DNA from 2 places in the Nocardia sp. NPDC019395 genome. Region 2 is predicted to be linked to the other one. Evidence: riboswitches for the same ligand, from Rfam matches in the RefSeq annotation. Region 2 holds a riboswitch; the other holds the start of a gene.
What was found. A riboswitch is a leader RNA that binds a small molecule or an ion and turns the genes downstream of it on or off. The one in region 2 is predicted to bind S-adenosylmethionine.
Positions count from the first base shown of each region.

Region 1: it holds a riboswitch for S-adenosylmethionine, as region 2 does, so the genes downstream of both, ABZ827_RS25745 (homoserine O-acetyltransferase) here and ABZ827_RS24545 (rhodanese-like domain-containing protein) in region 2, are expected to answer to the same signal.

Region 1 covers NZ_JBEYBT010000016.1:59,958-63,120, reverse strand. The annotation lists gene ABZ827_RS25750 (NADP-dependent isocitrate dehydrogenase) at 20-1,237, opposite strand; SAM riboswitch class IV at 1,513-1,623, shown strand; gene ABZ827_RS25745 (homoserine O-acetyltransferase) at 1,745-2,845, shown strand; gene ABZ827_RS25740 (DUF3017 domain-containing protein) at 2,855-3,100, opposite strand.
Region 2 covers NZ_JBEYBT010000014.1:66,718-69,880, reverse strand. The annotation lists gene ABZ827_RS24555 (HAD-IIA family hydrolase) at 1-103, shown strand, start outside; gene ABZ827_RS24550 (O-succinylhomoserine sulfhydrylase) at 276-1,487, opposite strand; gene ABZ827_RS24545 (rhodanese-like domain-containing protein) at 1,484-1,900, opposite strand; SAM riboswitch class IV at 1,918-2,030, opposite strand; gene ABZ827_RS24540 (hypothetical protein) at 2,096-2,566, opposite strand; gene ABZ827_RS24535 (FAD-dependent oxidoreductase) at 2,798-3,163, shown strand, end outside.

The sequences.
Region 1 (3,163 bases), on a different contig from region 2:
GGTCGTTTCCGGGTACTACTTACTTGAGCGCGCGGGCCAGGTTGGCGTCGAGCGCGGCGAGGAATTCCTCGGTGGTGAGGTAGCCCTGGTCGCCGCCGACCAGTGCGGCGAGATCCTTCGTCATCTGGCCGCCTTCGACGGTCTTGATGACCACGTCCTCGAGGGTCTGCGCGAAACCGATCACCTCGGGGGTGTTGTCCAGCTTGCCGCGGTGTTCGAGGCCGCGGGTCCAGGCGAAGATCGACGCGATCGGGTTGGTCGAGGTCGGCTTGCCCTGCTGATGCTGGCGGTAGTGCCGGGTGACCGTGCCGTGCGCGGCCTCGGCCTCGCAGGTCTTGCCGTCCGGGGTGAGCAGTACGGAGGTCATGAGGCCCAGCGAACCGAAGCCCTGCGCGACGGTATCGGACTGCACATCACCGTCGTAGTTCTTGCAGGCCCAGACGTAGCCGCCCTCCCACTTCATGGAGGAGGCGACCATATCGTCGATCAGCCGGTGCTCGTAGGTGAGACCGGCGGCCTCGAACTCGCTCTTGAACTCGGCCTCGAACACCGCCTCGAAGGTGTCCTTGAACATGCCGTCATAGGCTTTCAGGATGGTGTTCTTGGTCGACATGTAGACCGGGTAGTTCTGCTGCAGCCCGTAGTTGAACGAGGCGCGCGCGAAGTCCTCGATGGACTTCTTGAAGTTGTACATACCCATCACGACGCCGCCGTCCTCGGGCATCTTCACGACCTCGTGCACGATCGGCTCGCTGCCGTCTTCCGGGGTGAAGGTGAGGGTGACGGTGCCGGCCTCGTAGACCTTGAAGTCGGTGGCGCGGTACTGGTCACCGAAGGCGTGACGGCCGATGATGATCGGCTTGGTCCAGCCGGGCACCAGGCGCGGAACGTTGGAGATGATGATCGGCGCGCGGAAGATGGTGCCGCCGAGGATGTTGCGGATGGTGCCGTTGGGCGACCGCCACATCTTCTTGAGACCGAATTCCTCGACCCGGGCCTCGTCGGGGGTGATCGTGGCGCATTTGACGCCCACACCGTGCTCTTTGATGGCATTGGCGGCGTCGACGGTGACCTGGTCGTCGGTCTTGTCGCGGTACTCGATGCCGAGGTCGTAGTACTCGAGGTTCACATCGAGGTACGGGTGGATCAGCTTGTCCTTGATGAACTGCCAGATGATCCGGGTCATCTCGTCGCCGTCGAGTTCTACGACGGTGCCTTCAACCTTGATCTTGGACATGGATCTTCGTGTCCTCCTAAGACTGGTGCCCTCATTGCACGGCCAGGCGAACACGCTTGTGAGCGGACCCCAGCTGTTCAATAGACAACGTATACATCCCGCGTTGTCCACGAGACGTCTGGTGTAACCAAGACGAGCGTACTGCTTCGGGTGATCTCACGGTGCAGCCAGCCCCGGTCGTGAAATTTCACACGGGTGAACCGCGCCACAAGATTACCTGGTGGGGACATATGCCGATTTCGGTACGCCAGAGCACACCGCTACCATGTTGAGCAGGTCATGAGCGCCAGCGCCAAGCCCCGGCTCGCTGGTCGGCAACCCTCCTGCTGCGGCGGGGTGCTCCGGGTGATGACCGGGCTCCCGAAAGCCGGGAGCAAGCGCACGTCAGGAGGTCACCGTTATGTGCCGGTGCTGTACTTTCGGCGCCGCTTTCGGCGGCGCGGGGCTAGTGGAAGTCATCGCGTGAAGGTGGGGAGCAAACCAGTCACGGACGTACCCGTCGCGCAGCTGCCCCCGGACGGCGGCACCCGCGGTCTGATCGATATCGGCGATATCACGCTGGAGAACGGGGCCGAGCTGCCCGGTGTTCAGTTGGTCGTGCAGCGGTGGGGGGAACTGTCGGCGGCCCGGGACAACGTGGTGCTGATCGAGCATGCGTTGACCGGCGACTCCCATGTGGTGGGCGAACCGGATGCGGATAATCCGTCGCCCGGGTGGTGGAACGGAATGATCGGGCCGGGGGCGCCCATCGACACCGACGAGTGGTGTGTGGTCGCGACCAATGTGCTCGGTGGCTGTCAGGGCAGCACCGGGCCCGCGTCGCCCCACCCGGACGGGATGCCCTGGGGGGCGCGGTTCCCGGAGATCTCCATCCGCGATCAGGTGAGCGCCGAACTACGACTGTGCGATCTGCTCGGCGTCGACCGTCTGGCCGCTGCGGTCGGCGGGTCGATGGGCGGGATGCGGGTGCTGGAATGGATGCTCCTCGCACCCGAACGCATCGCCTCGGCGCTGATCCTCGCGGTCGGCGCCCGCGCCACCGCCGATCAGATCGGGACGCAGACCACCCAGATCGCCGCCATCACCAGCGACCCCGACTGGCAGGGCGGGAACTATCACGGCACCGGCCGCGCGCCGATGGCCGGGATGGGCATCGCGCGGCGGATAGCGCACCTTACTTATCGCACCGAGGTCGAACTGGACAGCCGGTTCGCCAACAGCCCGCAGACCGGTGAGGATCCCTGGGACGGCGGCCGATACGCCGTGCAGAGCTACCTCGAATACCAGGCCGAGAAGCTGGGCAGACGTTTCGACCCCTCGACGTATGTGCTGCTCAGCGAGGCGATGAACCGCCACGATATCGGGCGCGGTCGCGGCGGGATCGACGCGGCGATGGCGAGCTGCCAGGTGCCGTGCATCGTGGGCGGTATCGACTCCGACCGGCTGTATCCCTTGCACACCCAGCGGGAGCTGGCGGACGGGCTGCCGGGCTGCCGGCATTTCGAGATCATCGCCTCCCGGGACGGCCACGACGCGTTCCTCACCGAAGCCGAGGCCATCGGCAAACTGCTGGATCAGACGATGGATCTGGCCCGCTCCAGCCGCTGAGCAGCCGGTTCAGCCCACGCCGAGCGTATTGATCGTGGCGGCGAGGAAGACGATCGCACCACCCAGCAGGGTCAGCGCACCCACATCGAACGGTCTGCTGCGCACCGCGAGCAGACCTACCCGCAGGGTCGGCAGGCACAGCCGGAACGCGGCGGCGATCAGCGTCGCGCCGCCGAAGAAGAAAGCCCCGCGCCGCCACCGATCCTGCGCGACGAAAACCACGGCCACCGCGATCACCGCGACAACCACAACCATCGGCAGATGGCAGCGCAGGAACACGGCCAGGCGGCTGCCGGTGCCGGGATGGTCCTCGGTCAC
Region 2 (3,163 bases):
AATCTCGACAAAGATGTCGATCGAGCACTACCCCTACCGCCCCACCACCGTCCTCGGCTCTGTCGCCGACCTGGTAGGTCGCGTCCGCACCCCCTTCACCTGACCACCCCCAGCATCCACGGGCGGGGCCCACCCGGTTCTGGAGCGACCAGAGCGAAGGAGCGCAGCGACTGAGCGCCGGGAGTGAAGAACCGGGTTAACAGGGCCCCGCCCTCGAGCCGCGGAGCGGCTCCAAAATTACAGCCCGCCCTTCACGGTCGGTCTGCCCCGAGGTACTACAACGCCTGGTCGATATCCCCGAGCAGATCCTCGATATCCTCGAGCCCGACCGACAGACGCACCACCCCGTCCGACAGCCCGATCCCCGCGCGCCCTTCCGCCCCCATCGCCCGGTGCGTGGTCGTCGCCGGATGCGTGATCAGCGATTTCGCGTCACCCAGGTTGTTGGAGATATCGATGATCCGCAACCCGTTGAGCACCTCGAACGCCCGTTTCTTGGCCGTATCCGCCGAGGCCTTCAGCTCGAACGTCACCACCGTCCCACCGCCGCTCATCTGGTCGGTGGCCAGCTTGTACTGCGGGTGAGTTTCCAGGAACGGGTAGCGCACCCAGCTCACCGCCGGATGCTCGTCGAGGTATCGCGCGATCCGGAGCGCCGAATCAGCCGACTGCCGGACCCGCAGCGGCATCGTTTCGAGCCCCTTGAGCAGCGTCCATGCGTTGAACGGGCTCAACGCCGGCCCCGTATGCCGCATAAGCGTTTTGACCGGGCCCTCGATGTATTCCTCCGACCCCAGGATCGCGCCGCCCAGTACCCGGCCCTGACCGTCGATATGTTTGGTGCCCGAATACACGATCACGTCCGCGCCCAGTTCGAACCCGCGTTGCAACAGCGGCGTCGCGAAGACATTGTCCAGCACAACCTTCGCGCCCGCGGCATGCGCGAGTTCGCAGACCCGCCGCACGTCGACCAGCGTCTGCATCGGGTTGGCGGGAGTTTCGAAGAACACCGCCGCCGCCGGTTCCGCGAGCGCCGCTTCCCACTGGTCCAGATCTTCGCCGTCGACGAAAACCGTTTCGATACCCCAGCGCGGCAGGATCTCGTTACACACCACGAAACACGACCCGAACAGGCTGCGCGCGGCGACCAGCCGGTCACCCGCCTTCAGGAGTGCGCCGAGCGCGACGAATACCGCCGCCATACCGCTGGCGGTCGCGAAACAGGCTTCTGCGCCGTCGAGCAGCCGCATCCGTTCCTGGAAGGTGGCCACGGTCGGGTTCCCGTAGCGGGAGTACACGTAATGCTGGGCTTCGCCCGTGAACGCCGCTTCGGCGGCTTCGGCGCTGGCGTAGACGAATCCCGAGTTCAGGTAGAGCGCTTCGGAGGTCTCTTCGAAACCCGACCGGTTCAGGCCGCCGCGCACGCCCAGCGTGGCCGGTCCGACACCTTCGGGCAGTACCCGCTCGAACGCACCGCCGCCGATCACGACTGCCGCCAGGGAAGCCCGTCGGCTCGCCAGCCGGAACCGCCACGGTGCCCGAACTCGTCGAGTGGGCCTTCGAATCCTTCGGAGATGTTGTACGAGGGCGCGATACCGGCACCGGTCGCGGCGTCGGCGGCGTGCGCCGAACGCTGGCCGGACCGGCACAGGAAGAGCACCGGTGCGTCGGCCGGGCGGTCGCCCAGCGCCGAGCGCAGCTGGTCGAGGAATCCGGTGTTGCGTGTCCCGGTGCCATCGACCCACTCCACCAGCAGTGTCGGCTTGGCGATGGGGCTGGTGTCGGGTACGCCGACGAACTTCCATTCGGCTTCGGTCCGCACGTCCACCAGGACGGCGTCGGGATTCTCGGCCAGCAGTTCCCAGGCCTGCTGTGGACCGATATCACCTGCGTAACTCATACGTGTTACCTCCTGCGAATCCGCACTTGCCGCATCTGTTCGATGCGTGCCAGGTCGTCACCCGGAGCACCCCACCGCGGAGGAGGGTTGCCGACCAGCGAGCCGGGGCTTGGCGCTGGCACTCATGACCTAATGCATGAGATTGCCCGGCCCGACCGGCCGCTGTCAAACCCTGGTTGACGGTGCTCGCCGGAATCATTCGACCGGCTGGTTGCACACCCGCCATTCGCCGTCCGTGTGGAACAGCCACCAGGTGGAGGTTGCTTCCGCGCCCTCGACCCGGCTGGTCACATCGACGGTCGCGGTCTCGCCGTTGATCTGGATCGGGCCCAATTTCGTGATCTCGATATCTTTTCCGGTCTCGCCGGGCTGTAGCCGTCCGGCGAACGGGGACCGGGCGGGAACGAAGCCGGGACAGACCGCCTCGCGCGGTGGTTCCGGTCCGTAGCGGCTGCTCACATCGCCGAAGTCGCGGACCGCTCCCGCGATCCGGTCGGATTCTGTGACATTTTTCTCAACGGGCGCCAGCAGGCCGGTGAGCAGGATGCCCCCGAGGACCACGGCCGCGATCACCGCGGCCACGGCGAACGGCGTGATCGTGCGCCGTGGTGGGGTGGCATCCGGGTCGGCGGCCGACGGTTCGTCAGCGGGTCCGGAATCGCTCATACCGATGATCATCCCTGGTCCCGCCATCGATGGTGCGCCCGCACCCCGATAGAATTGCGGTAGACCGCGGGTGGACGGCACAGCAGTCGCCGCGGAGACGTGGGAAGACGTGCAGCGAACCGGCTGCCCCGGGGCGGCGCGACAACGGCGCATACGGGCCACGCGTCAACTTAGCCTAAGCTAAGTGCAACGCCAGTGATTTCTTTCGACCGATAAGGGTGCGCGAAACAGATGACCGAGCAGAAGGAAGCGAATCGCCCGCTTCGGATCGCGATCGTGGGGGCTGGTCCGGCGGGGATCTACGCCGCTGACGCGCTGATGAAGTCGGATGCCGAGGTTTCGATCGACCTGTTCGAGCGGATGCCGGCCCCGTTCGGTCTGATCCGCTACGGCGTCGCACCGGACCACCCCCGGATCAAGGGGATCGTGACCGCGCTGCACAAGGTCCTGGACAAGGAGCAGGTGCGGCTGCTGGGCAATATCGATTACGGCACCGATATCACCCTGTCGGATCTGCGGCGTTTCTACGATGCGGTGATCTTCTCCACGGGCGCCAACGCCGACCGGGCGTTGCCGGTCCCGGGTATCGATCTGGAC